DNA from 3 places in the Dehalobacter sp. genome. Region 2 is predicted to be linked to each of the others. Evidence: riboswitches for the same ligand, from Rfam matches in the RefSeq annotation. Region 2 holds a riboswitch; each other region holds the start of a gene.
The links. A riboswitch is a leader RNA that binds a small molecule or an ion and turns the genes downstream of it on or off. The one in region 2 is predicted to bind cyclic di-GMP.

Region 1 (4,197 bases), on a different contig from region 2:
GGAGGCTTTGGAAGAACTGATGCCTTGGTCGCCTCGAGTACAGGAAGAGTGTAAAAAATGATTCGCCGCGCCGGTTGAGGATTGCCATTATAGCTTATTTGAATTGATATTTAAAGGCACTCTGTTGTTAAGCGCTTACGAATAATAAGTTTAAAGATAGTACAATCACAATGAATACGGTTGAAAAAGTTGAAAAGGTTTGCAAACTATTTCAACCAAAATTGGAGTGGTTGCATGAATATACAAAAAGTCACAGCAGAGTATCGGCTAACACAGTGGATGCAGGTGATCCAGGAACGACAAAGCAGCGGACAAAGCATAAAAGAATTCTGCCAGGAGAAAGGTATAAGCAAACATGCCTACTTTGACGCTTACTTTTAGATTGAGGATTATCGCATCATAGTGTATACTCTTTGTGGAGCTTATCAAATAATTTAGAGTAATCGGGGGTAGTCCAATGCATAAAAAAGCATATATTATCGTGTTGATACTGGTCTTGGTACTTATTGTGCCTTATACAGCTTTTGCAGATACTGATGATGACGATGATAAACTCGTTCCTATTAATACACTTGAGTTCAACGAGATAGAAGATCTCATGCTAGCAAGAAACCCAGTAATTAAAGGAAATATGAAAAGCTTCAGTGATTCTTATGACGGCAAGAACAAGGGGATTACAGTGGCTAACGACTATTTGTCCGAATGGAATGCCAAGAACATTGCCTTTGGTACCGGTGATGGTACTAACCCTAAAGATGAGGCAGCGATCGCATATTTACTAAATGCTCAGAAAAATTTACTTTTAATGCAAAAAGCCTCCTATGAAAGTGGGGATAGTATTAATACGATAGTCAATATTCAAAAAGGGAATAATTCGCTGATTTGGGGTGTCGAAAACCTTTATATATCATATAATACTCTCATTACTCAGTTAGAAGATTCAAAGGCAAAACAATCATTGGCCGAACGACAGGTCAAGATTATTAAGATTCAAAAAGACCTCGGTATGGCCACGGAATTAGACGTGGCTAAGGCGGAAAACACGTTGTCCGAGCTTGAAATGAATATTCAAAGGATTAATGTTTCCCAAAAAGCAACGATTCAGCAGTTAAATGTGAGTTTGGCACAGGATAATAATACAGAATTAACAGTCAAAAAGGTACCTGAAGTTACAGCAGCTCAAATGCTTGCTATTGATCCTGATGCCGATTATCTTATAGCCAAGACCAAAAGTTATGATATTCAGATAGACTCTAGCTCAGATGATTCTCAAAGAAAGTTTAAGAATAGTTTTTACCAGGCTTATCAAACTGTGCTGGATAAGCAAAGAATACTTGACATAGAGCAGAGAAAACTTTTAGCTGTAGAGAGCGAATATAAGACTGCACAATTAAGTTATAAGTTAGGGAAGATTTCACTGGTACAATTCGAATCAACGAAGTGCACTTTTATTAGCCAGCAGACAGCTATTGAGACTGCAAAAAACACGCTTGCTGTAGCGTATAGAGCATATGAATGGGCTAAACTTGGGCTTATCGTAAATTCTGCTTTGTGACCAATGGGCGCTGCAGTTCTCTAACAATATTACGAGAAAGACCGATTACTTAGGTGAACGGAAAGACCTTTTTTACCACTGGCAGATTGGGCTTGCTCGACCAAAACATACGGTGATAAGGACCAAAGTCCCTTTTCTACCTCCCATTGGTCTGAAAAGACCCAAAACAATTGAACTTCAAAAGTATCTGTACTATAATGGCTTCAGCCAAAACGATAATGGCAAATCTGTCGAAAGACGGAGACGCAAAGCCACGGGTCTAACACCGAAAGGTTATGACAGCCGGGTTACCGAAAGGGGTAGATAGAATGATCCATAAGAAGATTCTGGTTTCAATTCTTTGTGTCCTGCTAATCATTGCGGTCGCTCCAACTTGTGTATTTGCTGAAACAACCACGGATGGAACCACAGTTATCGAGGATGTTTCAACGAGTGCTCCTGATACGGCCATAGAGCCCGCTACAGATTCAATAACGACTGACCCAACGACAGACACAACAACTGATTCAACGACGACTGATACAACAACAGATACACTAACAACCGATTCCACAACAATGGATTTGACCGGCCGGGCCTCAGCTGAAGATGAAGCCGGCGTAACACCGGACAGCTGGCTCTATTCAATCGAACAGATGATTGAAAGTGTCCAGGTTGCTGTAACTTTCTCTAATGAAGGAAAAGCGGAACTGCTCGTTGAGTTTGCCAATGAAAGGCTGGCCGAGGCGGAAATCATGTCCGAACAAAACCAGTTGGATTTGATGAAAAAGGCTCTGATAGCGTACTCGGATACAATAAAGAAGGCGAACTTCCAGGTGCAGCAGATGATCGAAGATACCCAAGCAGCTGAAGGTAGGAACACGACGGCTACAGATGCTACTGGGGATGATGGGACCGTCACTACTTTCACAGATGAAACAGCTGTAAATGATACTGCCGAAAAGGACACGGTCGCAGCTGACACAGAAGAGAATACGGTGATCAGCAATCTGCTTGCCAGCATTGAGCTTGTTCAAAGCGATGCAGATAAAGTCGTCTTAAAAATCAGCGGCAATCTGACAGAAGATCAGGCTGAGATCATGCAGAATATCATTAAAGCCGAAGTTCAAAACACCATTGCGATCAAAGCTTATGTGGCTGCCAAAAAAGCCTATGGGGATGCAGTGCAGCAATTTGCAGCGGCCAAAGCAGAGTTGGGTGAAGCCCGTGCTTCAGGTGACGAGGCTGCCGTTGCCGCTGCCCTGGAAAAAGTCGAACAGGCTGAACAGTACAAAAACGACATGCAGGAGCTCAGGAAAGATGTTCAGAAGATCAAAGTAGAGACGAACAAAGAAACGAAGGAAGTCTTGAAAGAGCAAACCCAAAACATAAAAGAATATAAGAAGGCCAATAAGGGCCAAGCCGTGAGCGACCAGGAAGATAGCCTGGAAGCAGGGGACGAACAGGATGCAACGGCTGTAGATAATCAGGATGTAACGGTTACTGGCGATCAGACTGCCATAGCCGATGACCAGCCTGCTTCGGATGAAACAACAGTGGATGGCACAAGTGATGAAAGTGGTGGAACAGTCAATGCTCAAAGTATTCAGAACACAGTCACGAATACCTCTTCAAATAACGGACATAACGGTAAAGGGCAAGGAAAAAGATAGGACTTTATATTTTCGATAACTGAGAATCATTCAAATAGCATAAAATGCAATGCCTCCCAAAAAGAAAACAGACAGCCACCAGGCAAATGATATGCTCCCTTCGTAGTCAATGTCATTAAGTTAAGGCCTAAAAAACACAACCATCCAGATTAAGATGGTTGTGTTTTTCTTATACATACAGGTGGGCATATAAAATTTATCAATTGTAAAAAAACACTTGACAAATAAATAAAAATCGAAGGCTTCGCCTTGAAAATGAGGACATTTTTAAGGAGGCCTTCTAAAATGAAAAAGAAAGCATATCCAGAGCAGGTACGAACTGCGCTGCACCAAGCAATACGCTCAATCACAGCAGATTTACCGGCTTGCGTGAAACGACCAGGGCAAGATTTTTCACGCGAACGGAAATTATCACTGCATACTATGCTGCTTATGCTTGTAGGCATGGGAGGCAATAGCCTTTCAAAAGAATTATATGATTGGCTGGGTTATTCGTCAGAGACTGCAACCGCTTCAGCATTTGTCCAACAGAGAGACAAAATTCGTCCAGAAGCACTGAAACTACTGTTTCACGAATTTACAAGATTAGCAGTATCGGAGAATTCATTACAAGACTACAGGCTGCTCGCTGTTGACGGTTCGGATTTGAGACTTCCGTCAAATTCAAATGATGGATTCTCCTCCATCAGGAACAGCGAAGATAGCAAAAATTACAATCTTGTGCATTTGGACGCTATGTATGACCTGATGGGCAAGGTTTATGTCGATGCATCCGTGCAACCCAAGAAAGGCATGAATGAGCATAAAGCCTTAGTATCCATGGTAGACCAGTCTGAAATCAGCGGAAATGTAATTGCAATCATGGATCGGGGATATGAGTCATTCAACAATATCGCTCATTTTCAGGAGAAATCATGGCACTATATCATCCGGGCGAAAGAATCCTATGGGATTATATCAAGGCTTTCTCTACCAAATTGCCCGGAATAC
Region 2 (5,600 bases):
GAAGGACAAGCAGGATTGCAATCACGGTAATGATCATTTTCTTCTTCCCAATCGGTTTTTTCAAGTCCGGGCTGCCACCCTGCTCAGACCGTTTCATTTTGAATTTCATTTTTCTACTCCCCCGTAAATCAATATCTTTCTAAGTCTATTCTTTTTGGGACATATTCATGAATGTCGTGGTTGCGGCCGTGGCCGTCGCGACCGACTGGTCAGTCGGCACGTCACCTCTCTTATCTTATCTTCCTTTGTGCCTTGGGTCAATGGGTTCAAGTTAGATATTACCAAATATTTTCTTCCCATAAATGGCAACATTATTTTGTAAATTTTTGGAATTTTATGGTTGTTTTTTTCTTTTTTATATTGCATAATATCTGTTAAAGGATCCATTTTGTTTTGGAGGGAAGCCGCTATGTCCAATGATGAGTTTCAGACTATCGTGCTTCGTGAAATCATTTTGATATTAAAAATCCCACGGATTCAAAACCCGTGGGATTTATTTATTATTGCGCTGCGTTTATTGTCTATAGCTATTCCTGCTATCTTTAGCTATCTTTTGCCATTGCCATTACTTTTGTCTGTTACGTCACAAAACCAAGCCCTCACCATCCGAAGCCTATCTACATATGCTGTAATTAGACTCATAATGAAAGGACGGATGGGCGGTATGGATAATCCGGCTACCGAACGCACACCGCTTGTCATTGCGGCTGAAATAAATATGATAACCTACCAAACTAAGAAAATATTGCTTACCAGCGCCATTGAAATCGGCCGTCATTTGCAGGAAGCCAAGGCCATGCTCAAACACGGGGAATGGATTAAGTGGCTGGAAGAGTCCGTGAACTATTCTCGCCGAACTGCCTCCAGGCTGATAAAGCTCTACGAAGAGTACGGGCCTAACTTCCCTGAAGTATCCGACAGCTCAAATGGGACACCAGTGTCCCATTTGACTTATACCCAGGCCCTCCTCTTACTGGGTTTCCCGGCAGAGGAACGGGAGGAATTCATCACGCACAATGACGTCGGCAGTATGACGAAACAGGAGCTTCAGCAGGCTCTGAAGGACAGAGATCAGGCCAATCAGGCGAAGGAGCAGGTGCTTCAGGAGAATCAGCTACTTAAAAAAGGGCTGGAGACGATCGACAGCACCATCTCCGAATTAAAAAAGGAGCACGCTAAGGCTGCAACAAGGCCAACGAATCCGGAAAATATCAATGCAGAAGCGCAATCTGCCAACAATGCCTCCTCTGCCGGTGATGCCCCCTCTGCAATAACAGCCCCTTTTACCCACAACCTTAAAACCGAACATGACCCGGACGCTCACATCAAGTATGTAGAAAAATGCAACGCTTGCTGCAAAACAATCGCCGATACCTTCTTCGATCTGACGACAGCGCTCACCAATCTGGCCCATATCGATCCGAACCTGAAAGAAGAAAAAAGAAAAGAGGCCAATCGACTGATTGAATACATGGCAGAGACGATTAAAGAGTGGCCGCCCCCCAAGAAACCGCTTAGAGTTCGTTCCTGATTTTTTTTGGGAACCTTTGGACAAGCCAAGCATAGTATATACAAGACAGCAAGTAAGCTGTCCAATAAAAGAGAAAGGAGATGATTGGAATGGCCGTTGTTTCAGCACCATCCGGCGCCGCTCTGGTATTGGTTTATCAGACCGGAGTCAGCACCTCCGATGCTCCGATAACCAAACAGCGAACCCTTAACAATATTGTTTACAATGCTTCGAATCAAGCTGTCTATGAGGCGGCTCACGCCATCTTCAGTCTGTCGGAATATACGCTGCTTGACGTTTACTTCAGAAGAACGGATGAATTGACAAACGAAGCGTAAAGCGGAGGGCAATTTCAGGCGTCAAGGAGGTGATTCAATTGGCTGTGACCACCAACCGAACAGCAAGATTAACTTTCGCGACCACCGGAGAGAACACGTTTTCCCTAACAGTTCCCCAACCGCGAGAGGATATTCAGCTGGCTGAAGCCATGGACGTTATGAACGCGCTTATAGCAGGCGGGATATTCCTCACGGCAAACGGTGCCCTTACAGGGGTAAAGGATATAAAGGTCATCGAAACTACGACCAATGACCTTTATGATCCTCCGCAAGCGTAAGCGGGCAGTACCGGCCTAAACAGATGAAGACCACAAAAACAGACAGCCCTGGCACTTTATCTGCCTGATAGCTGTCTGTTTTTCTTTTTGGGAGGCATTGCATTTTATGCAATTTGAATGATTCTCAGTTATTGAAAATATAAAGTCCTATCTTTTTCCTTGCCCTTTACCGTTATGTCCGTTATTTGGAGGGGTATTCGTGACTGTGTTCTGAATACTTTGAGCATCGACGGTTCCACCACTTTCATCACTTGTGCCATCCACTGTTGTTTCATCCGAAGTAGACTGGCCATCGACTGTGGCAGTCTGATCGCCAGTATCCGTTACATCCTGATTATCTACAGCCGTTGCATCCTGTTCGTCCCCTGCTTCCAGGCTATCTTCCTGGTCGCTCACGGCTTGGCCCTTATTGGCCTTCTTATATTCTTTTATGTTTTGGGTTTGCTCTTTCAAGACTTCCTTCGTTTCTTTGTTCGTCTCTACTTTGATCTTCTGAACATCTTTCCTGAGCTCCTGCATGTCGTTTTTGTACTGTTCAGCCTGTTCGACTTTTTCCAGGGCAGCGGCAACGGCAGCCTCGTCACCTGAAGCACGGGCTTCACCCAACTCTGCTTTGGCCGCTGCAAATTGCTGCACTGCATCCCCATAGGCTTTTTTGGCAGCCACATAAGCTTTGATCGCAATGGTGTTTTGAACTTCGGCTTTAATGATATTCTGCATGATCTCAGCCTGATCTTCTGTCAGATTGCCGCTGATTTTTAAGACGACTTTATCTGCATCGCTTTGAACAAGCTCAATGCTGGCAAGCAGATTGCTGATCACCGTATTCTCTTCTGTGTCAGTTGCTGCCGTGTCCTCTGCGACTGTTTCATCTGTGGAAGTCGTGACGGCCCCATCATCCGCAGCAGAATCTGTAGCCGTCGTATCCGTACCTTCAGCTGCTTCGTTGTCTTCGATCATCTGCTGTACCTGGAAGTTGGCTTTCTTTATCGTATCCGAGTACACTTTCAGAGCCTGTTCCATCAAATCCAACTGGTTTTGTTCGGACATGATTTCCGCTTCGGCGAGCCGTTCATTGGCAAACTCAACGAGCAGTTCCGCTTTTCCTTCATCAGAGAAAGTTACAGCAACCTGAACACTTTCAATCATCTGTTCGATTGAATAGAGCCAGCTGTCCGGCGTTACACCGGCTTCATCTTCAGCTGAGGCCTGGCCGGTCGAATCCATTGTTGTGGAATCGGTTGTTACTGCATCTGTTGTTGTGTCTGTCGTTGGGTCAGTCGTTGTTGAATCTGTAGCGGGATCTGTGGTCGTATCAGGAGTACTCGTTGAAACATCCTCGGTTACTGTGGTTCCATCCGTGGTTGTTTCAGCAAATACACAGGTTGGCGCGACCGCAATGATTAACAGGACACAAAGAATTGAAACGAGAATCTTCTTATGGATCATTCTATCTACCCCTTTCGGTAACCCGGCTGTCATAACCTTTCGGTGTTAGACCCGTGGCTTTGCGTCTCCGTCTTTCGACGGATTTGCCATTATCGTTTTGGCTGAGGCCATTATATTCCAGAATACTTTGAAAATCAAGGTTTTCGGACTTATTCCAGACCATTGGGGTATAAAAAATGAGACTTTTGTCCCATAAAAATTAATTTTAAATTTACTTTATGTTGAAATTATATAAAATATTCGCATGTTAAATAATTAAAAAGTAAGCGTAAACTCTAGTGGCGTAAAAAAGAGCTCACTGTAAACCAGCAGGCCCGAATCATATTAAAATCATTGTAAGCGTCTAATAAGAATGTGTATGAAAACTCTCTTAGATCCGTGAGAAAATCCTCTAAATTAGAGTTTCTCAAGTTTACTCAAAAAACTCTAAGGAGGATTAAAGTGGATTTCAGCGTTATTTGTCTCATTTTTCTGTTACTCTTTCATAACAAGATTATCATGAAACAGCCATTTATCCGACGCTCTCCAGGGTCAGCATCATTGTATTTCTTTTCAATGTGGAACAGGTAATCGCAGTACTCCTGTCCCTTGAAGTAAACGGTCTTCTTTTGCTCCTCCGGGCTTAAGGCCTTAATCGCATCCGTAAATTTTCTCTTCATGTGAGCTAGGCATCCTACCACTGTGATCCCAGGGTCTAAACTATGGTAAACTTGATACCCATGGGGGCGTAACTTCATGTTTCGGTTACGTCCCCTCTCTTTTCTTATAATGTTTGTCAAATCTAGATCAACTTGTGAGGATGATATCAATCATGAACCTGTCCCCTCGGGTGCCTCTCGGGTGCCCCTGTTATGTACTTTATGTTTTATTTATCCCATCGTTTTTTTCAATAAGTACCTAGTAGATTAATTACATTTGTACATTTTATGACTTTTTCTATCATATTATTTGGAGGAATATTGTCACACACAGAGAATTAGAAAGTGATAAGGATTAGAATGGGAAATAATAACTTGTATAGCGATAATTCTATATTATATGAAGGAGATTTGGCAGTGAAATATCTAGAATATCTACATCTAAGGAAAAAAGTACTTTCTACATTTCTTATAATAGGCTTTTTTGTTCTGATGCTAATCATTCTGCCTAGTCCGAACATTGCTAGGGCTGATGAAAATCGGCTAGCGGGTACGGATCGCTACCAAACAGCTGTGGCCATCTCGCAGGAAGGATGGAAAAAATCCGATTATGTGGTTCTAGTCGAAGGAGACGCGTTGGCTGATGCACTCTGTACAGGTCCTTTAGCCAAAAAATACGATGCCCCCATCCTATTCACAGAAAAAAATACTATCAATAGATATACCCAAAACGAAATACAACGATTAGGAGCAACCAAGGCGATCCTCGTAGGCGGATACGAGGCAATCTCCGCCGATGTAGAGCAAACCCTGAAAACAATTGGTATAAAAACCACTGACCGGATCTATGGTTCGGACAGATATGTGACTTCTGTCGAAATTGCGAAGAGACTTGGCACCAAAGAGGTCGCACTAGTTAGCGGAGTAAACTTCGCGGATGCACTGTCTATCTCCGCAGTGGCCGCCGCTAAAGGGTACTCCATCCTGCTTACGCCAGCGGATAACTTGCCTGAGGTGGTAAAAATGCACTTGAGTAATTATAAAATAACTCGCACCTATATTATCGGCGGCACGGGAGTCGTCGGCAAAAATATTGAGGATCAAGCCCCTTCTCCCCTCAGACTGGCAGGCAACGACCGCTATGCTACGAACCGCGCAGTTCTTGATAAATTCTCCAAAGACCTCGACTTTAATATAATATATCTCGCTAGCGCGGAAAACAAAGCAGGCTTAACGAACTCACTTGCAGGGATAGCTCTTGCGGCCCAAACATCATCTCCCCTTGTCCTCTGTGGTAAAATTCCTATCGGGCCATCCGAAGATTTTATCCTCAAAAAAATGACCGTTTCCAGCCATCTACTTACCCTGGGCGGAGAAGAAACGATTC
Region 3 (5,600 bases), on a different contig from region 2:
TAGCACTATTCCACGGTCTTTCAAAGAACGATTGTTGTTTGCAACCTGATGTGTCAGAAAAATCATGGCTTTAACCATTATTTAATGGTGGGAAAGTTGAGTTAATTACAGTTACCTATCATTCACAACAAGGTCTTCCTGCATAATCTTGTTAAAAACAGTAACCAGATACGGATCAAATTGTTTGCCGGCGCACTTATTGATTTCAACAAGTGCACTATAGGGGTCCATGGCCCGTTTATAGGGCCTTTCATGCGTGATCACATCGTAGGAATCAACAATAGAAACTATCCTCGAGAACAGCGGGATTTCATCTTCTTTCAGCCCCTGCGGGTAACCTTTTCCATTCCACCATTCATGATGACCGAGAACGGCTTCTGAGACATGCGCTAATTCCCTGGACGACTGCGTGATCCGATAGCCGATTTCGGAATGTTTTTTCATAATGCTCCATTCTTCCGGGGTCAAGTCACCTTGTTTTTTTAAGATTTCCCCCGGAACACCGATCTTGCCGATATCATGCAGCATTGCAACTTGGACCAATTCGACGATCTCTCTTGGGGACAGGCCGATCTGACTGCCGAATTTACTGACCAGACTTTTCAGCCTCATGACATGGGCTTCCGTCTGATAATCTTTTTCCCAGAGCAGTTTTTCCAGGAACTCGATGATGGCAAGGCGGGATTTCTTGCTTTCATTTAATTTGTTGCTATACATTTTTTCCTCAGCCTGGCTGATCATTTTTGCCAGGGGTTGTTCCCTGTTCTCATAAACCGTCAGGCCAAACGAGATATCTATTGGTACCGTTTGCGGGCGGGAGATTTTTAAATTATTTTTAATATTGTTTAAAAACACGCCGGCCTGATCAAGCGGCACACCAGGCATGATAATGATAAATTCGTCCCCGCCCCATCGGATAATCACATTCTCAGTGCCGATCGTCTCTTGCATGATTCTGATCCCGTCAGCAAGCAATTCATCCCCTTTTTCATGACCAAAGGTGTCGTTGATCAGTTTCAGACCATTAAAATCCCCCATGGCCAATGTTGCAGGCATGAGGGTTTTATCAAGGAAATCTTCCAGCACATTTTCAAAATAGGTACGGCTGTAGGCCCCCGTTAATTTATCATAAATGACAAGTTTTCTGATATTTGCTTCTTTGCTTTCGAGCTCCTCCCGGATGCTTTGAAAATACAGGGCCTGCATATTAAGATAAGCAAGCAGACCAACAACACCGGCAACTAAATAACCTACAGACGGTGAAATAACGTTAATTAATTTGCACAACGGATAAAGTAAAATCGACAAGGCCCAAAAAATATAGGTATAGCCAAGTATTATTCGGATCGGGCCTTGTGGTGTTTTTGCTTTTAAGCATGTCATAGCAGCTTTGGATAATAATGCAATGATCCAGACAACAGATAGAAGTAAAAGAGCGGTTGCCGAGATTCCCTGAACAGCAATACATATAAAAGCAACGATCAGAAAGCCCGTGCCGATATCCCAAAACACCGGGTAGCTTCTGCTAAAAAACAACAGCGTACCCTTGAATATCAGCCAGTACCCTGCGATCGAAGAGGCATAGTTGATAATCTGAAGCACCACGGACGGGCTGTCGGTTTCCAGCAATGCAGTTCTGGAAAGATAGGTTATCATGAGCATCAAGACAGAAAGACTCCATGCTAAGAAATAATGTTTCTTCTCGGAAAAATATAAAAATCCGTAAGATATCAACAAGACCAGGGTAATTGAAATACTGGCTGCAACGATGGAATCCGCTGTCATATTAAATCCCCTCCTCAGAAAAAAAAATCGCGGCCAAAGCAGCCGCGGTTTTCATCTTCTGTGTGCAACCCGACTGTCAATATGCTTCAGCACTTAGACTCGTAGCTTTGCGTCCCTGCTTTTCAACAGGTTTGCCAATGGATCATATGATTTTAACTCAATTATAGTAAAATACACGAAATCTGTCAATAAATGTATGAATAATCAATAAATGTATGAATATTCAGAGTCTGACTATTCATACATTTATTGATTAATATTATGCAATAGATATTATCATCCAGATCAGATTCTTCTTACATGGTTTCCAAATTTAGTTCATGTTTTTTTCCTTTGGATGATCAGGATCAGACCTGCCAGAATCAGCAGGATCGGGACCACCAGGCCTAGATCTATATAGCGCTGAATTGACGTTACAAACATCCCAGTAAAGGATATGCACGCTAGAGCGGTTAGAATAAAAACAGGCACCAGCAGACCGCGCGGGCGTCCGGAAAATAAATAGAGTTGAAATAGACCGACTGCAACAGCCAGCGGATAGACCGGCCAGGTATATCCGGAAAATTGCCAGTGTGTAAAAGTCTCAAAGATGAACAACAGACCAATAACGGTAAGGATACCACCGGGAACTAGCAATCCGGGGCTTTCTTTCTTACTGAAATAGTTGAATTCAAAAGCAAGCCCGAGAATAAGGATCAATACCGGCCAAAGAAATTCCATACTGAAGATTTGCCAGTTGCCAAGATTATCTATAAGCAGCAAGCCTCCTGTAAGGATTAGAATGATTCCCCAAAATAAGCCGCTTTTGTTCATATAGAGCCTCCTCTCACCTTATAAAGGTTAATAAGATACTCGAGATTTAAGAACTACAAATTCGTGTTAGATAATGGATTATTTTGATAAATAAAGTTCCCCGTCGTAGGAAGAAATCCTTCCATATAGATCAGGCCGGCGGTCTCTAAAGATCCCCCACTCCAGCCGCTGAACCTCGAGCTGGTCCAGATCAAATTCCGCGATTAGAACCGCTTCTTCGTTTCGTCCAGCCTCCGCTATCTTATTACCCTGCGGTCCGGCAATGAAAGAAGAACCATAGAAGGTGATTTTGGAATCATCCTCTTCCTCGACACCAATCCGGTTGGATGCGACCACAGGGATCAGGTTCGCGGCAGCATGGCCGAGCATGCAGGCCTGCCAATGGTCTTTGGAATCGATCGCCTGATCCATCGGTTCTGAACCGATGGCTGTCGGATATAACAGGATCTCCGCCCCCATCAGGGTCATGCAGCGGGCAGCTTCCGGGTACCATTGATCCCAACAGACGCCGACTCCAATCTTGGCGTAGCGCGTTTGCCAGACTTTAAAGCCTGTATCACCGGGGTTAAAATAGAATTTTTCCTCATAGCCCGGCCCGTCGGGGATATGACTCTTTCTGTATTTGCCGAGGATCTCACCATCGGCATCAATCACGGCAATCGTATTATAGCGCGCGTAGTTTTTCTTCTCATAAAAACTGATCGGCAGGACGATCTCCAGCTCTCTGGCAATTTTCCGGAAATGTCTGACTGCTTGATTATCTTCTAGCTCTGCTGCATAAAGGTAAAAATCCGATTTTTCTTTCTGACAAAAATACGGGGTTTCGAACAACTCCTGCAATAGGATGATCTGCGCGCCCCGGGCTGCTGCCTCCCTGACCAGTGTCTCCGCCCCCGCAATATTTTCTTCAACGTTACTGGTGCAGCGCATCTGGGTTGCTGCCACTTTGACGTTTCTCATCGTTAATATTCCTTCCCAATGCCTGATTTCGGTGTGTTCTGAACCTGATCTTACAGGTGTTTCTACTATTTTGTTAATTTGTATGCATTTTCTATTTTACATGATGCAGAAAAAAACCACAACGCAGAAGAGCGCAACATATAACAGATGTATCTGCTACGTTCTCCTCTTTGTTTATATTTTTATTTCAGATTTTGGTATATATTGTCGGGCAATTCATACACTGACCTTCAATGGTTTACAGCAGGCATCTGCTGGGTTGTACAGTGAACATTGCCGCCTTCCCCAATAATTGCCATTCCATTAATGGTGCGGATCCGTCTTTCTGGAAAGATCCCGCTCAGGGTCCGAATAGCCAGGGCATCTGTTTCGGCAGCCTGGCCGCCAAATACAGGTAAAATAATTCCGCCGTTGACAAAGTAAAAGTTCAGATAACTCAGCGTCAGGCGTTTACCGTCGGCAAATACGGCGGGAGGCTGCTGTATTGGGATGATTTCAAAGGTTCTTCCTCTGGCATCCGTTTCTCGGCTTAACACCGCAAGGTTTTCCCGGGTAATCGCATAATTCGGATCGCAAGGGTCATCACAGACCTGAATCAGGATTTTGCCAGGCGAAGCAAAACAGGCGATATTGTCGACATGTCCGTCTGTTTCATCTCCACATAAGCCTTTTCCCAGCCAGATGACTTTGTGGATACTCAAATATTTCTTCAATAGTTCCGTAATCTGCTCCCGGGAAAGATCAGGGTTGCGGTTCGGATTGAGCAGGCATTCGGCCGTTGTCAAGAGTGTACCTTCTCCATCCACGTGCAACGAGCCGCCTTCCATAATCAGCGGCGCATCAAACGGTTTCAGGCCGAGGTGCTTCAATATTTGCGGTGCGACCTGGTTGTCCAGATCCCAGTCCGGATATTTGCCGCCCCAGGCATTGAAGTGCCAGTTGATGCCGGCTATATCTCCCTGATCATTGACGATAAACGTCGGCCCGTTATCCCGAAGCCAGGCATCATTATGCGCCAACGGCAGGAGCTCGATCTGCCTGTTCCGAAAGCGGCCTTCGAGCAGCAATCGTTCTTTGGGGTTTACCAATACGGTGACGGGTTCAAATTCCCCGATAGCTCGAATAATGTCGGTATAACCCTCGCAAACAGCCTCGTAATTTTCCGGATGACACATTGATGCCCCGACCGGCCAGGAAATAAAGGTACGTTCGTGTCTGGCCCATTCCGCAGGCATTCTATATTTTAAATCGCTCGGAAACATCAGTTTATCCTTTCTTTAGCAACAACATATATCATCATTACTTTCAAATCTACTTTTGTCATGATGATTATTTATGGTTCATTTTACATGAAAATCCAACTACTTTTCAAGGCATAAAATCACCCCACGATGATTGTGGGGTGCATCAGACAATATTCAATGATTGATGGGTATACGTTAAAGTTATTCTTTATCTTGAAACTTTTCCGTGTCTTCACGCCGGATCTGGGCGCGTTTGATCTTGCCGCCGATCGTCTTCGGCAGTTCGTCGACAAATTCGAGAATTCTCGGGTATTTATACGGAGCCGTCACCTTTTTGACATAGTTTTGGATCTCTTTTTTTAACAATTCAGAAGCCGTATAGCCTTTGGCCAGCACAACAGTCGCTTTGACGACCGTTCCCCTAACAGCATCCGGCGCGCCGGTCACAGCACACTCCACGACTGCGGGATGCTCAATTAGTGCACTTTCAACTTCAAAAGGACTGATCCTATAGCCGGACGCCTTGATGACATCATCATTGCGGCCAACAAACCATAAAAAGCCGTGTTCATCCCAGTAGGCCATATCCCCTGTGTGGTATGTATCGTCATACCACACTTTATGGGTAGCAGTTTCATCCATGTAGTACCCACAGAACAATCCGGCAGGTTTATTGGAATCAGCCTCGCGGATGACCAGTTCTCCTTCGACTCCCGGAGGGCATGGAGCTCCGTTTTCATCGACCACATCGATCTTGTAAGCCGGGTTCGGTTTGCCCATTGCTCCCGGATAGATATC

Region 1: linked by a shared signal. The riboswitch ahead of OKX56_RS11900 (DUF5667 domain-containing protein) and the one ahead of OKX56_RS04055 (DUF5667 domain-containing protein) in region 2 are both predicted to bind cyclic di-GMP.
Region 3: linked by a shared signal. The riboswitch ahead of OKX56_RS13660 (diguanylate cyclase) and the one ahead of OKX56_RS04055 (DUF5667 domain-containing protein) in region 2 are both predicted to bind cyclic di-GMP.

The regions. Positions count from the first base shown of each region.
Region 1 is NZ_JAPDHR010000045.1:59-4,255, forward strand. Features, by position in the region: gene tnpA (IS66 family insertion sequence element accessory protein TnpA) at 235-381, shown strand; gene OKX56_RS11895 (TolC family protein) at 458-1,555, shown strand; cyclic di-GMP riboswitch class I at 1,766-1,850, shown strand; gene OKX56_RS11900 (DUF5667 domain-containing protein) at 1,864-3,207, shown strand; gene OKX56_RS11905 (transposase) at 3,493-4,197, shown strand, end outside.
Region 2 is NZ_JAPDHR010000014.1:2,894-8,493, reverse strand. Features, by position in the region: gene OKX56_RS04075 (efflux RND transporter periplasmic adaptor subunit) at 1-109, opposite strand, end outside; gene OKX56_RS04070 (DUF3102 domain-containing protein) at 665-1,531, shown strand; gene OKX56_RS04065 (DUF1659 domain-containing protein) at 1,621-1,848, shown strand; gene OKX56_RS04060 (DUF2922 domain-containing protein) at 1,887-2,126, shown strand; gene OKX56_RS04055 (DUF5667 domain-containing protein) at 2,274-3,575, opposite strand; cyclic di-GMP riboswitch class I at 3,589-3,673, opposite strand; gene OKX56_RS04050 (IS66 family transposase) at 4,058-4,312, opposite strand; gene OKX56_RS04045 (cell wall-binding repeat-containing protein) at 4,631-5,600, shown strand, end outside.
Region 3 is NZ_JAPDHR010000055.1:17,514-23,113, reverse strand. Features, by position in the region: gene OKX56_RS13660 (diguanylate cyclase) at 112-1,785, opposite strand; cyclic di-GMP riboswitch class I at 1,846-1,931, opposite strand; gene OKX56_RS13655 (LiaF transmembrane domain-containing protein) at 2,104-2,598, opposite strand; gene aguB (N-carbamoylputrescine amidase) at 2,677-3,558, opposite strand; gene OKX56_RS13645 (agmatine deiminase family protein) at 3,789-4,820, opposite strand; gene OKX56_RS13640 (AMP-binding protein) at 5,004-5,600, opposite strand, start outside.